DNA from 2 places in the Kitasatospora sp. NBC_01246 genome. Region 2 is predicted to be linked to the other one. Evidence: riboswitches for the same ligand, from Rfam matches in the RefSeq annotation. Region 2 holds a riboswitch; the other holds the start of a gene.

Region 1 (7,328 bases), 230 kb from region 2:
GGCTCGACCCGGACGCCGTCGCGCCGGAGGGCATGGTCACGTTGCACGCCTTCATCGCCAACCGCGGGCCGGACAGGACGGCCTCGCCGTTCACCGTGGTCGTCACCCTGCCGGAGGGTGTCACGCCAAGGGAGCCGTTCTACCCGGAGAACTGCACCGCGTTCCAGAACGGCCACCGGGTGCGCTGCCAGTTCCCCCCGGGCCTGCCGAGCCTCGAGAGCGCCACGGCACTGATCCCGCTGAAGGTCGGCGCCGACGTCCCCTACGGCGAGCTGCACGGCGGCTACGTCGCCATCAGCAGTGCGGACGACCCGAACTCGGAGAACAACAAGCTGCCGTTCACGATGAACATCGTCGAGCCCCCCGACAGCTTCTGACCGGACCGGCCAGGGCCGTACCGAGCCGGGCCCCGACGACTCAGCGCGGTACGGCTGTCCTGAGCCGTACCGCGCCGGGTGCGTTCCGGTCCGGGTGCGTTCCGGTCCGGGTGCGTTCCGGTCCGGGTGCGTTCCGGTCCGGACCGGGCGCCGATCGGCCTAGCGGTAGACCCGGACGTAGTCCGCGGCGAAGGTGATCGGGGCCGTGCCCTGCGGCGCGGCGTGGTACTGCCCTGCACTCAGGGACAGGTTGAGGATCAGGTACGCGGACCAGTTGGCGCCGACGCCCTTGCCGTCCGAGAACACCTTCGTACCGTTGACGTACCAGTCGACCGAGGTGGCGCCGTAGTGGGTGCCGATGGTGACCCAGCCGTCCTTCGCGATCGCCTTGGCGTCGGTGTAGTACAGGTGGCCCGGGTTGACGTGGTTGGTCAGCTCCAGCAGGTTCGGGTTGTCGGGGTGGTACTCGAAGGAGTCGATCTCCCCGTTGCCGTTCTTCCAGGTCCACAGGGCCGGCCAGGCCCCCGTGCCGGCCGGGAGCTTGACCCGGGTCTCGGCGTAGTCGCCGGTCTTCACCTGGAAGCCCTCGCTGGAGTACTCGGTGGTGAGCAGCCCGGTGTCCCAGGACTTCTTGCCGTTCTCCAGCGTGTTGGCGCCCGGCTTGGCGGTGAACGTGGCGACGCCGCCGGCCACCGAGACGTTGTTCTTGTTCAGCCAGTCCAGCTTGTTGTCGTCCGGGTTGTGGTTGCCGTAGTGGTAGGCGCTGCTCTTGTCACCCGTCCAGCGCGAGCCGTAGGCGATCGGGCCGTTGAACTCGTCCGACCAGGTCAGCGACTTCCCGGCGACCGGGGCGCCGGTCGCCGGCGCGGTGGGGGCCGGGGCGGTGGGCGACGGCGTGGCGGTCGCGGTGGGCGACGGCGTCGGGGTGGGCTTGGGGGTGGCGGTCGGGCTCGGGGCGGGGGCGACGGTCGCGTCGGAGACCGCGAGCTGGCGCGAGGGCAGGTTGTGCCAGGTACCGCCGAGGTCCTGCCAGAAGCCGAACTGGGTGTACGTCCCGGCGGGCAGGGTGCGGGCACCGGTGGTGATCGACAGGCCGCCGGGGCAGATCTGCGCGTTGGAGACGTTGCCGGGGAAGTCGAGGTTGCGCCCGGCCGCGTCGCGGACGCCGACGCCGACGGTCTTGGCCGTGAAGCAGGACGAGGAGTGGACGGTCAGCGCGGCCGTGGTGGCCTTGCCCGCGACCATGGTGGCCGGGGCGAGCCTGTCCTGGGTGACGGTCGGCGCGGTGGCCGCCTGGGCGCCGGTGAGCGCCGGGACGCCGAGCAGGCCGGCGCCGCTGATGGCGAGCGCTCCGGTGGCGGCGAAGGCGGCCTTGCGGCCTCGGTGGGAGGGGCGGGCGTGGCGCGGGGTCGCGCGCCGGGCAGGCTTCTGCATGGCGGTGTCCTCTGTAGACGCCTGCGAGGTGAGCTGTCGGGTTCGGGCTGAGGTTGCCCGGCCGCCTGTGGGAGCGGCTTCACCCCTAGCCTCGGTCCGCACGCGCGAGCGCGTGCGCCGGGCACTGACCTGGGTCCCCCGCTCCCGTCCGCTGCGGTGCTCGACTGCCGACCGGCGGGTGGACAGGACTCGGCGTCCCGACGGCGGGGTCCGCGAAGACGGACTCGTGCAGGCTAGGCAGGCCGCTCGAATGTCGACAAGCCGACAGGGGGTGTTGTCGCGCAGCTCACAGTGCGAGCCGTCCGGAGTGGATCAAGTCACCGGGGAAGTTGATCAGTTGGAGACGGGGCGGGGCGTGGGGCGGGCGCGGGGCGGCCGACGGGGTCGGCGGCGGGTCGGCGAGCGGGTGGCGGAGGTCCGGCCGGGGTGGGCGCGGACCGGGGCGGGTGCGGACCGGGGCGGGTGCGGACCGGGGCGGGTGCGGACCGGGGCGGGTGCGGCGTACCGGCCCGGTGTCCGCTCCGTGGCCTGGTGCCCGCATGTCCGCCGCGAAGGTCGGCCGGTCGGATAGGTTGGGAGTCCAGCCGTACCGCACAGACGAGAGACGAGGACCCGCTCCGCCATGACCGCGCCCCTGCCCGCCTTCGCCGGCCGCACCTACCTCTTCCAGGTCGACAACGGCGCGGCCTTCCGCAACGCCTACTCGCCCGACGGCAAGCGGCTGCGCTGGGAGGGCCTCGGCGAGTCGGCGGGCCAGTGGGAGGACGTCGCGCTGCACATCGCCGAGATCGGGCCGGAGCTGTACTTCGTCAGCTGGACCGAGCAGAGCGGCATCACCGTCAGCCACGTGATGGACCTCGGCAGGCTGACGGTGCGCGCGTTCTGGACGTACGAGGGCGAGGGCGGCCGGGTCGGCGAGCTGCACACCGGGACGCTGGAGCCGGTGGCCTGAGCCGTGGCCTGAGCGCTGCTGTACCGGCCGTGCCGTGGCGCCCCGCGCCCGTCCGGGTCAGGGGTCAGACCGCGCGGTCCGGCACACTGAGGCGCTGGGAGAGCCACTCCAGCGAGGACGGCAGCAACCTGCTCCAGGTCTCGAAGTTGTGGCCGCCGGTCCTCATCATGCTGTAGGAGACCTTCATGGGCGCGTGCGCGGCGGCCACGAAGGCCTCGGTGTCCCGGCGGTAGTCGCCGTCGCCCTCCCTGGTCCCGGCCAGCAGGACGGACACCTCGGGCTGCGGCAGGTTCTTCAGCCGCCACATCAGGTCGGCCTCGTTGCGACGCTGCTGGCTGCCCTTGAAGAGGTCCCCGGTCGTCGGGTCGTCGGCGGCCTGGTAGTAGCCGGAGAGCGAGACGGCGGTCGGGAAGACCTCCGGGTGCCGCATGGCGAGCTTGAGGGCGCAGTAGCCGCCGGTCGAGTTGCCCATGAATCCCCAGGCCCGCGGGTCCGAGGAGACCCGGTAGGTCGCCTGGATCGCGGCCGGGACGTCCTTGGTGAAGTACGTCTCCGACTGCGCGCCGCCCGGGATGTCCTCGCACTCGGTGTCCTGCGGGAGTGCGGGCGAGGGGCGCATCAGCACCATCACGGTCGGCTGCATCCGACCCTCCTGGAGCAGCTTGAGCGCCGCGCCCGGGTAGTTCAGCCGGGTCACCAGGTTCTTCGCGATGCCGGGGAAGCCGGTGCTCACGATCACCGCCGGGAACTGCTTCTGCGCGTACTCCGGCTGGAAGTACTGCGGCGGCAGGTAGACGTACCCCTCGGTGGAGAGCCGTGTGGCGGCACCGTCGATCCGGACCTCGCGGATCTCACCGGACTGCTTCGGGTCGCGACCCAGCGCCCCGCCGCCCTTGACGGACGCGTGCCCGATGGTCTCCACCTGCAGGCGGCCGGACGCGTCCGCCTTGTTCTGGATGACGACCGGGCCGTTGCCGCCGGTGCCGAGCAGGTCGTCCCAGCTGCTGTAGAAGGCGAAGTAGTTGTTGGCCACCAGGCCCAGTGCGGCGAGCACGGTGAGCTGGGTGGCGAGCAGTGCGCCGATCCGGCCGAGCACCGCCTGCCAGGTCGTCTTCGACAGTCTCGGCCACAGCCAGACCGTGCCGGCCATCATCACGACGGCGATCAATACGGTCAGCGCCAGCACCTTGTGGCTCGTCAGACCCATGTCCTACTTGCTCCCACGCCTCGAACTCCCCCGCCCCCGTCGTCAGGACAACTGTCAGGACAACCGGAACGGCCGCCCCGGTTCCCCCGTCCACCACGGAAGCCACCACCGAGGCGCGATCAACAACCCTAGCGGCCCGCCGGGCCCCCGTGGACCCGCCGACCAGCGGGTACGGCGGGCCGGGGCGGTGCCGGGACCGCGGGAGAGCGGGCTGGCACGAGCGGAGTGACGGGCAGTGTGACGGGCAGTGTGACGGGCGGGCCGGGCTGAGGTCGCGTCAGCTGACGCTGCTCCAGAGGCGCAGACCGGCGGTCAGTTCGCGCATGCACCGGGCGCCCAGCTCCTGGGGCGAGCCGGGCCCGGCGGCGGGGGCGTCGGAGAAGGCCCACTCCTCCAGGGCCACCCGGATGGCGGTGGTCGCGGCGGCGGCCGCGAGCCGGATCTCCAGCTCGTCGGTACCCCGGGGGCAGCGGGCGGTGAGCACCGCGCGCAGCCGCTCCTCCGAATCGGCGTGCACGCGCTGCCAGACCGAGTCGAGACGGGGGTCGCGAAGCAGGTCGCGGGTCCAGTGCATGGCCTCCACGCCCGGGGTGTCGGTGGGCGTCAGCGACTCGACCGCCGAACGCTCCAGCGCCTCGCGGACCGGCAGATCCGCCGAGCTCTCCGCGAAGAGCAGCACCCACCGCCGGCCGCCGGCCGCCAGCAGCGGGGCGACGGCGTCCTCCTTCACGGAGAAGTAGCGGTAGAAGGTGCGCACCGAGATGCCGGAGGCGAGCGCGATCTCCTCGGCGGTGGTCGCCTCGGCCCCGCGCTCGGCGAAGAGCGCGGCGGCGGTACGGGCGATCTCCAGCCGGGTGGTGTCACGGCGGCGCTGGTTCAGGGTGGGGCGTCCGATCACAGCACTCAGCGTACGCGGACCGACGCACGCGGTGGCGCGACGTGCCGGGATGGCGTGTTGTGCCGGGATGGCGTGTTGTGCCGGGATGGCGTGTTGTGCCGGAGTGGCGTGACACGCCCGGGTGGCGCGGCGTGCCTCGGCGGCGTTCCGCGCCGGGCGGTCGTCAGCGGTATGACCGTCCAACCGAATCCGCGTGGCACATCATGCCACTTTGGCCCGGCGCGACTTATTGGCACGATGTGCCACTTCGGCGTACCGTGTCGTTCGAGGTCGCGAGACCACGAACGAACGGAGAACCACCATGGAGCGCTTCAGCGGGCGGAACGTCCTGATCACCGGCGGCGGCTCGGGCATCGGCCAGGCCACCGTGCACCGGATCCTCGCCGAGGGCGGGCGGGTCGTGGCGGTCGACGTCGACGAGGACGGCCTGAAGGCCACCCTGGACCGGGCGACCGGTGACGGGACCGCCGACCGGCTGACGACCTCGGTCGTGGACATCTCGGACGAGGCCGCCGTCCGCGCGGGCGTGGCCGAGGCGGTGGCCGGACTCGGCGGGCTCGATGTCCTGGTCAACGCGGCCGGGATCCTGCGCTCCTCGCACACCCACGAGACCAGCCTGGAGTTCTGGAACACGCTGATCGCGGTCAACCTGACCGGCACCTTCCTGATGACCCGCGAGGCGCTGCCGGCCCTGCTCGCCGACGGGCGGGGCGTGGTGGTGAACTTCAGCTCCACCTCCGCGACCTTCGCGCACCCCTACATGGCCGCCTACGCCGCGACCAAGGGCGGCATCCAGTCGTTCACCCACGCGATCGCCTCGGAGTACGCCAAGCGGGGACTGCGCGCGGTCTGCGTCGCCCCGGGCAGCATCGACAGCGGCATGACCAACAACCCGGGCCTGCCCGCCGACGCCGACTTCAGCCTGCTCGCCAAGCTCTCCCCCGCGCTCGGCCAGGGCTTCGCCGGGCCGGAGACGGTGGCCGGCGTGATCGCCATGCTGGCCTCGGACGACGGCGCCTTCGTCACCGGCACCGAGATCCGGATCGACGGCGGCACCCACATGTGACCCCCGACCGGGCGGCTGGCCGACCCGGTGGGCCCCGGGGGCTGTCCCGGGGCGCCGAGGTGGCCTTTACTGGAGGTGAGGGCACCCGAGCCGGCGGACGGACGCCGCACCGTGTCGCCGCCGCCGGTGGTTCAGCAGCCCGCCCGGCAGGAGGCCGTGCCATGAGTTCACCGTCGCGGGAACACGCCTTACCCCGTCTCGTCGTCGACACCCCCGGCCGGCTCCGGGGCGAGGTCTTCGAACTGACCGACCGGCCGCTGCTCGTCGGCCGGGACGCCACCTGCCAGATCCGGGTGGGCGAGCCCGGCGTCAGCCGGCGCCACGCCGTGGTGCAGCGGTCGGCCGGTCACACCACCGTCGAGGACCTGGCCTCCACCAACGGCACCCGGCTCAACGGCCACCCGGTGCACGGACAGGAGGAGCTGCACGCCGGGGACGTCCTGGACTTCGGCCCCTTCGAGGTGCACTACGAGGACCCGTGGGAGGCCGCCACCGCCATCCTTCCCGGCCCCGGCACGGGGGACCCGGCGCAGAGCCCGGCGGAGCGGCCCGCCGATGTCACCCGGACCGCCGCGCTGCCGCTCCAGCCGGAGCCGTCGGAGCGCCAGGAGTACCAGGAACGTCAGGAGTACCGGCAACCGCAGGAGCAGCCGCGCGGGCTGCGGGGTCCGCTCGTGCCGCCGTCGGCGCCGCAGCAGCAGTACCCACCACAGCAGTACCCTCCGCCGCCGCAGTACCCGTCGGCGCGGCCGCCCCCGCCGGGCCGACGGCCGCCACCGCCCGGGCCGCCCGACCGCCCGGCGACACCGCCGTACGGGGCGGAGCGCCGGTTCGAGGTGGGGCAGCAGCAGGCGGGCAACCTCAGTAACGTCGCGGGCGACCAGTACAACTACGTCACGCAGGCCCGGCGGGAGAGCTTCTTCCGCGAGATCGCGGCCACCCGGACCAGGGCTCGGCACCTGGTGGTGGCGGGCTTACTGCTCTTCGTGGTCGGCGGCGCGGTCTACGGCTGGGCGATCATCCGCTTCATCGCCGAGACCAACGACGCGGCCAACACCGACAGCCCCGACCTGACCGTGCCCAATGTCCTCGGCCCGGAGATCGGCGGTATGCCGGTGGGCGCCATCGGCTTCGGGGCGGCCGCGATCGGCAGTGTTCTGATCCTCGTCGGAATCGTCCTGCACATCGTGGTCACCTCCCGTCGGCGGCGCTTCGAGTCGGCGGAAGCGCAGCGGCTCCAGGCGCCACCGCCCCGCTGAGACTCCCCAGCGTCCAAGGACCGACTCCCCGGAGGAACGCCATGGTCTTCAACATCGGCAACCAGCAGGGCGGCGTGATCAACAACGTCGCCGGTGACCAGACGGTCCGGGGCGGCCAGACGGGCCACTTCACGG
Region 2 (7,328 bases):
AGCTGCGCTCGGTGATCGACCTGTCGCTCGACTCGATGCGCCCGGTCGACGCCCCCGCCACCTGGGTGCTCTCGAACCACGACGTCACCCGGCACAGCACCCGGTTCGCCAACCCGCCGGGCCTGGGCACCCAGATCCGCACCCCCGGCGACCGCGCGCTCGGCCTGCGCCGGGCCCGCGCCGCCACCCTGCTGATGCTCGCGCTGCCCGGCTCGGCGTACGTCTACCAGGGCGAGGAGCTCGGCCTGCCGGACGTCACCGACCTGCCCGACGAGGTCCGCCAGGACCCGTCCTTCTTCCGCAAGGCCGGCCAGGACGGCTACCGCGACGGCTGCCGGGTGCCGATCCCGTGGTCCGGCACCGAGGCCCCGTACGGCTTCGGCCCGACCCCGGGCGGCCCCAGCTGGCTGCCGCAGCCGGCCGAGTGGGCCGGGCTCAGCGTCGAGGCGCAGACCGGTGACCCGACGTCGACCCTGGAGCTCTACCGCAGCGCGCTGGCCATCCGCCGGGAGCAGTCCGGGCTGGGCGCCGGCACCGGGGTCGAGTGGCTGGCGAGCCCCGAGGGCACCCTGGTCTTCCGCCGCGGCTCCTTCGTCTGCACGGTGAACACCACCGCCGAGCCGGTGCGGATACCCGCGCCGGGCCGGCTGCTGCTGTCCTCCGCGGACGCCGCGCCGGAGGCCGCCGACGCCGGCGGCGAAGCGGTCCTCGGACCGGACAGCACCGACTGGTGGGCGGTCTGACGTGGTTGCAATAGGCTCTGGGACCGTGACTACGGCGCGACTATCAGACATCGCGGCGCAGGCGGGGGTCAGCGAAGCCACCGTCTCCCGCGTACTCAACGGCAAGGCGAACGTTTCCGCCGCCACCCGGCAGACCGTGCTGGCGGCGCTGGACGTGCTCGGCTACGAGCGGCCGACCAGGCTGCGCCAGCGCAGTGCGGGACTGATCGGGCTGATCACCCCGGAACTGAGCAACCCGATCTTCCCCGCGCTGGCCCAGGTGATCGAGCAGGTGCTGAGCCGGCACGGGTACACCCCGGTGCTCTGCACCCAGACGCCCGGCGGCTCCACCGAGGACGAACTGGTGGAGATGCTGGTCGACCGGGGCGTGGCGGGCATCGTGTTCGTCTCCGGCCTGCACGCGGACACCACCGCTGACCACGACCGGTACGCCCGGCTGACCGGCCGGCAGGTGCCGTTCGTCCTGATCAACGGCTTCAGCGAGAAGATCGACGCGCCGTTCATCTCGCCGGACGACCGGGCCGCGATGTGGATGGCCGTCCAGCACCTGGCCGAGCTCGGCCACGAGCGGATCGGCCTCGCGGTCGGGCAGAAGCGGTACGTCCCCGTGCTGCGGAAGATCGAGGGCTTCACGGCGGCCCTGCGGGAAGTCCTCGGCCGGACCGAGGAACAGGCCCGGGAGCTCGTCCACCACACGCTGTTCAGCGTGGAGGGCGGGCACGCGGCAGCCGGCGCACTGCTCGACAAGGGCTGTACGGCGATCGTCTGCGGCAGCGACATGATGGCGCTCGGGGCGATCCGCGCGGTGCGCCAGCGGGGGCTGTCCGTGCCGCAGGACGTCTCGGTGGTCGGGTTCGACGACTCGCCGCTGATAGCTTTCACCGAGCCGCCGCTGACCACCATCCGCCAGCCGGTCGAGGCGATGGCCACCGCCGCCGTCGACGCCCTGCTGGAGGAGGTCGGCGCGAACGCCGCCCAGCGCGGTGAGTTCATGTTCCAGCCGGAGCTGGTGATGCGCGGTTCCACGGGCGCCTGCGCCCGCTGAGACGACGACCGGGGCCCCGGAGGACGATCCAGTCCTCCGGGGCCCCGGCCTGTCCGCCCTCAGCCCTCCTGCGCGGTCGGGCGCTGCTGCCCGGTCCGCTGCCCGTCGGCGGCCTCGCCGGTCCGGCTCTCGGTGCGCCGCCCCCGGGCGAGGTAGTCGCGCAGGATCAGCTCCACGGCGTCCTGCGGGTTCCTGGTGCCGGAGAGCATCATCGCGTCGATCGCGAGATTGGCGTCGAGCGTGACGGTGACCTGGGCCATGTGACTCCTCCTCGGGTGCAGAGCAGCAGCATGCCCGCCGGGCCCGGGTTTGGCCATGCCCGGGCCCGGGCCCGCGCCGTCCCGCGCGCGGGCGCGCCGGAGCCCCCGGGGAGGAGCGACCAGACTCTCCCCGGGGGCTGCGGCGGGTGGCGCGGACCGCGCGCGGGATCAGACCCGGCCGGCGAAGTCCGGGGCCCAGTTGGCGATGGTCTGGGTCCGCACGCCCACGCTCGGGTTGGCGGCCTCGACGTACTTGCCGTCGCCGATGTAGAGCGCGACGTGGTAGACGCCCGAGTCCTGGCCGTTGTTGGACCAGAACAGCAGGTCGCCGGCCTTGAGGGCGTCCAGCGAGACGTGGGTGCTGGCGGCGGCCTGGTCGGCGGCGACCCGCGGGACGGAGACGCCCGCGGCGCGCAGCGCGGCCTGGGTCAGGCCGGAGCAGTCCCAACCGCCGTTGCCGGTACCGCCGTAGACGTAGGCCTGGCCGACCTTCGACTGGGCGAAGGAGACCGCGGCGGCCATGCTGCCGGTGGCGGCCTGGGCCGGCGCCTCGGCCGACGCCTGGGCGGCGGGCTTGGCGGCCGGAGCCTGGGTCTGCGCGGCCGGCTTGGTGGCGGTCGCGGTGGAGCCGTCGGCCTTGCCGGTGGCGCCCGAGGAGCGGTTGAACCAGTCGAAGCCCTGGTCGGACTCGTCCGAGGCCCGGGTCTTCGCGCGGTCGCCCAGGCTCAGGTGCTGGCCCGGGTAGATGACGTGCGGGCCGTCGCCGAGGGTGCCGCGGTTGAGCTCGTAGAGCCGCTCCCAGCCGCCCTGGACGTTGTTCTTGTCGGCGATCGAGGAGAGCCAGTCGCCCGCGACCACGGTGTAGTCGGAGGAGGCCTGCGCGTCCTGACGGTACTGCTGCCAGTTCCGGCCCTGCGACTGCTGGGCGGAGTCGGCGGCGGCCGGGGTCTCGGCGGCCTTCGGGGCGGCCTTGGGCGCGGCCGGCTTGGCGGCGGGGGCGGGGGTCTGCGCCGGGGCCGGGGTGGCCTTCGGGGCGGCCGGCTTGGCGGCGGTCGCGGTGTCGACGGCGGCCGGGGTGCCGCCCTTGGTCAGACCGGCCTGGACGGAGCAGACGGGCCAGGCGCCGGGGCCCTGGACGGCGAGCACCTTCTCGGCGACCGCGATCTGCTGGTCCTTGGTGGCGAGGTCGGCACGCGCGGCGTAGCTGGTGCCGCCGAACGCCGCCCAGGTGGAGTTGGTGAACTGGAGGCCGCCGTAGAAACCGTTGCCGGTGTTGATGCTCCAGTTGCCGGTGCTCTCGCACTGGGCGACCTTGTCCCAGGTGGCGACCGAGGCGGCCGAGGCGGAGCCGGCGGTGAGGCAGGGGATGGTGAGGCCGATGCCGACGACGCCGAGGGTGGCGATCGCTCGACGGGTGCGGCCGGACAGGCGGGTGCCGTTGGTGGGCAGCATGGTGACGCGGTCCTCTCCCACGCCTGCGAGGTGAGCTGTCGGATTCGGGCTGGAGTTGCCCGGCCGCGCTGTGGACGCGGCTTCACCCCTAGCCCCGAACCGGTACGAACCGGTCCCGGGCGACTTACCTGTGGTTCCCCCGCTCCTGCCGTGGTGCGTTCTGCGCTGCCAGCGCACCCGACGGCAGGACTCGGCGTTGCGGGTGGGCTGGGTCCGTGTGGCCACGAACGGGGAGCACGTTAAGCAGACTTAAGTTCAAACCGCAAACATGTGTGACGGTCGTCACAGTTTATGAAGAGCGTGCTAAATGGCTGTCCACCATGATCAGAAATGACCGATTTACCGCAACGCCCGTCGGAGTCACGGCAACTGCCTATGCTTCAGGGCATCAGGACCGACGCGGCCGTCTGGGGGGAGGGCTTCGCAGCGATGGCCATGGACGAGGGTCCGGAGGCCGGTGCGCCGGCCGAGCGGCCGCGTGGAACGCACCGCTGGGCAAAACACCGCAGAGCGGACATCCCGCCCGCCGAGCCCCGAACTCCCCTGCCCCGCCGGACGATGCTGCGCTGGCTCGCCGTCGGCACGGTCTTCGCGGCGGTCGGCGGCGAGGAGGCACTGCGGCGCTCCCTGGACGGCCGCTCCGCGCCCGTCGCCGCCGCGGAGGGCCCCGCCATGGGGCCGGGAGCGGCCGACCCGGCCGCGGAGCACCGGCACGGCGCCGCGTCGCCGTCCGGGACGCCCGGGGGCGCCCCCGACGGCGCCCCCGCCGAGGGGACGGCCGCGCCCGGGCAGCCCACCGCCGGAGCCGCCCCCGCACCCACCCCCGACCAGGGCGGCCGCCCCTGGTCGGACCCGGCCGGCTGGGGCGGCCGGGTACCCGGACCGCAGAGCGCCGTCCGGATCACCGACCGGGTGCTGCTCGACACCGACGCCGCGATCGGCTCGCTGCTGGTCGAGCCGGGCGGTGCGCTCACCTTCGCCGCCGACCGCAGCCTCACCCTCGCCGCCGCGGGCAACGTCGAGATCCGCGGCACCCTCGCGCTCGCCCCCGAGGGCGCCGCCGTGCACACCGTGCGCTTCCCCGCCGTCGACGAGCGGCGCTTCCGGGGGGACGGCATGAAGGTGGTCGACACCGACGTCGGCCTCTGGGTCACCGGCGCCGGGTACCTGCGGCTGGACGGCGCGGCCAAGACCGCCTGGGGGCGCGCCGACCGGGCACTCGCGGTGGGCGACACCACCGTCAGCCTGGCCGCGCCGCCCACCGGTTGGCTGCCCGGCGACGAACTGGCCGTCACCCCGACCGGCCCGCCGGGCGAGGACGGCTTCTCCACCCGCTACGACCTCGCCGTCGTCCGGTCCGTCAGCGGATCCACCGTCACCCTGGAGGCGCCGCTGACGTACGCGCACCCCCGGGTGGCCGCCGGAGGGGGCGTCACGCTCGGGGCCGAGGTGCTCAACCTGACCCGAAGCGTGCGGATCGAGGGCACCGCCGAGGGCCGCGCCCACGTCCACCTCACCACCTCCCGCCGGGCCGACCTGCGGCACGCGGCGCTGCGCTGGGTCGGCCCGCGCACCGACACCGCGGAGTCCTGGAAGGGCCCGGACGGCAGCGCCCCGGTGACCGCCCCGGTGCTCGGCCGGTACGGGCTGCACTTCCACATGCTGGGCGACACCACCCGGGGCACCGTGGTCGAGGGCCTGGTGGTCCGCGACGCGGGGAGCCACGCCTTCGTCCCGCACGCCAGCCACGGCATCACCTTCCGCAGCTGCATCAGCCACGACACCTGGGAGGACGCCTACTGGTGGGACGGCCCGCCGGACACCCGCACCCCGCAGCAGCCCTCCGACGACATCGTCTACGAGTCCTGCGTCGCCTCCCGCACGCGGCTGGAGCCCAACCCGCGGGCCTACCGGCTGACCGGCTTCAACCTCGGCGCCGGCACCGGCGGCAAGGCGCTGGACTGCGTGGCCGTCGGCGTCCAGGGGGCCGACGGCGCCTCCGGCTTCGAGTGGCCGGAGAACAGCGAGGGGGTCTGGACCTTCCAGCGCTGCCTGGCCCACAACAACCTGCGGGACGGCATCTTCGTCTGGCTGAACGCCCAGCAGCACCACGTGGTCACCGAGTTCGCGGCCTACCACAACGGCGGGTGGGGCATCGAGCACGGCGCCTACCTCAACGACTTCGACTACACCGCGAGCGTGCTGTACGGCAACGGCGGCGGGGGAGTGGCGCTGCACTCGCTCGGCCGGGACAAGGGGACCCTCTTCGACGGCCTGCTGATCGACGCCGCCGGGCAGAGCGACTACGGCGTCTCCACCGCGCGCCACGAACTCGCCGGGGAGGCGGTCACCTTCAGCCGCAGCCGGTTCGCCGGCCACCGCCGGGCCGGGATCGCCTTCCGGGCCACCCCGGACGGCAAGCCGGACGACATCCTCGTCCTGGACTGCGAGTTCGACGGCAACGAGCTCTGGATGGACCCGGAGTCCGCGCCGCCGAAGAACGTCCTGCTGCGCCGGGCGGGGCAGACCGAGGTGCTCCAGGTGCGCAAGGCGGACGGTGGCGGCGGGCGGTCGCCGTGGAACGCCACCGGCGTGCCGGTGGCCGCCTTCGCCGCGCAGTCCCGGCCGGTGCAGCTGCCGGCGCTGCGGCTCAAGGACGCGGCGGCGGCCACCGGCCGGGTGGGCGGGCGGACCTGAGGCGGGCCTGAGGCCGGCCGGGGCCCGCCGGGGCCCGCACCGTACGGGCCCGCGCCGCGGACCGGTACGGCGCGGGCCCGTACGGAGAGGGCCGGTGCGGCGGGGACACGTACGGCGGGGGTACGGCGAGGGCCCGGAGCGGGTGCGCGCGCTCCGGGCCCTTCGGCGTTCGTGGTCCGCTACTACTCGGCGGCGGCCTCCCCGGCCTCCTGGGCAGCGGCCTCCTCGGCGGCGGCCTGCGCGGCGAACGCCTCGGGGGCGACGGCCGGCAGCACGGCGAGGTAGGTGGCGGCGATCAGCTGGCCCACCGTGGGGTAGGCGCCGAGCGGCGCGGCGCTCGGGCAGCCGGTTTCCTCGGCGGCCGTGGCGAGCAGCTCGGAGTCGGCCTCCGGGCCGATCACCAGCGGGGCCAGCGCGGGGCGCTGGGAGCCGGTCTCCTTGAGGTGCGCGACGGCGGCGGCCACCGAGCCGGGCACGTCGAGCGCGGCGGGCACGACCGGCACCGCGAGGCGGGCGGCCAGCAGCACACCGGTGATCCCGGCCGCCGCGGCGGCCTCCTCGCCACCGACGGTGGTGAGGACGACGCCGTCCGCGGCCGTCGCGATGGCGAACAGCCGGGCCCGGTCGGCGCGGGCCAGCCCCGCCTCGGAGAGCCGGACGTGGACGGCCTCGGCGAGCAGCGGGTGCGGGCCGAGGACGTCGGTGACGTGGGCGCCGTACTCGGCGGACAGCGCGTGCAGTTCGGTCAGGAAACCGTGCGGGCCGGGGACCAGCGGCACCACGACCGGGGCGGGCAGGCCCGACTCGGCGGCGTGCGCCAGCAGTTCGGCGACGGAGTACTCGTCACGGCCGGGCTCGCTCCCGCCCGCGCCGCTGTCGAGGTAACCGGCCGCGGTCTGCACGCCGTTCTGCTCGCTGCGTACGATCGACAGCAGTTCCTCGACCACGGAACGGGACTCCGGCCCGGCGGTCGCGGGCACCGCGAGCACCAGGGCCGGGGATCCGGCCGGGATCTCGGGGCGCTCGGGGCGTCGGTGGCGCCCCCGCGCACGGGAGCCTGGGGTGCGGACGGGCAGTGGCGCGCCCGGGATGGCTGCGGTGCTCATGGCGGAGATCGTAGGACATCCCCCG

Evidence for each region. Region 2 has a riboswitch for cyclic di-AMP ahead of OG618_RS30360 (transglycosylase family protein). Riboswitches for the same ligand answer to the same signal wherever they lie in the genome.
Region 1: it holds a riboswitch for cyclic di-AMP, as region 2 does, so the genes downstream of both, OG618_RS29405 (glycoside hydrolase family 16 protein) here and OG618_RS30360 (transglycosylase family protein) in region 2, are expected to answer to the same signal.

Annotation. Positions count from the first base shown of each region.
Region 1 covers NZ_CP108484.1:6,925,926-6,933,253, reverse strand. Annotated here, with positions in the region: gene OG618_RS29410 (hypothetical protein) at 1-377, shown strand, start outside; gene OG618_RS29405 (glycoside hydrolase family 16 protein) at 537-1,811, opposite strand; cyclic di-AMP (ydaO/yuaA leader) riboswitch at 1,816-1,980, opposite strand; gene OG618_RS29400 (MoaF-related domain-containing protein) at 2,434-2,763, shown strand; gene OG618_RS29395 (alpha/beta hydrolase) at 2,828-3,970, opposite strand; gene OG618_RS29390 (TetR family transcriptional regulator) at 4,248-4,868, opposite strand; gene OG618_RS29385 (SDR family NAD(P)-dependent oxidoreductase) at 5,170-5,934, shown strand; gene OG618_RS29380 (FHA domain-containing protein) at 6,096-7,193, shown strand; gene OG618_RS29375 (hypothetical protein) at 7,235-7,328, shown strand, end outside.
Region 2 covers NZ_CP108484.1:7,151,748-7,159,075, forward strand. Annotated here, with positions in the region: gene OG618_RS30345 (glycoside hydrolase family 13 protein) at 1-743, shown strand, start outside; gene OG618_RS30350 (LacI family DNA-binding transcriptional regulator) at 769-1,788, shown strand; gene OG618_RS30355 (hypothetical protein) at 1,848-2,048, opposite strand; gene OG618_RS30360 (transglycosylase family protein) at 2,217-3,521, opposite strand; cyclic di-AMP (ydaO/yuaA leader) riboswitch at 3,508-3,632, opposite strand; gene OG618_RS30365 (hypothetical protein) at 4,059-6,197, shown strand; gene OG618_RS30370 (hypothetical protein) at 6,380-7,303, opposite strand.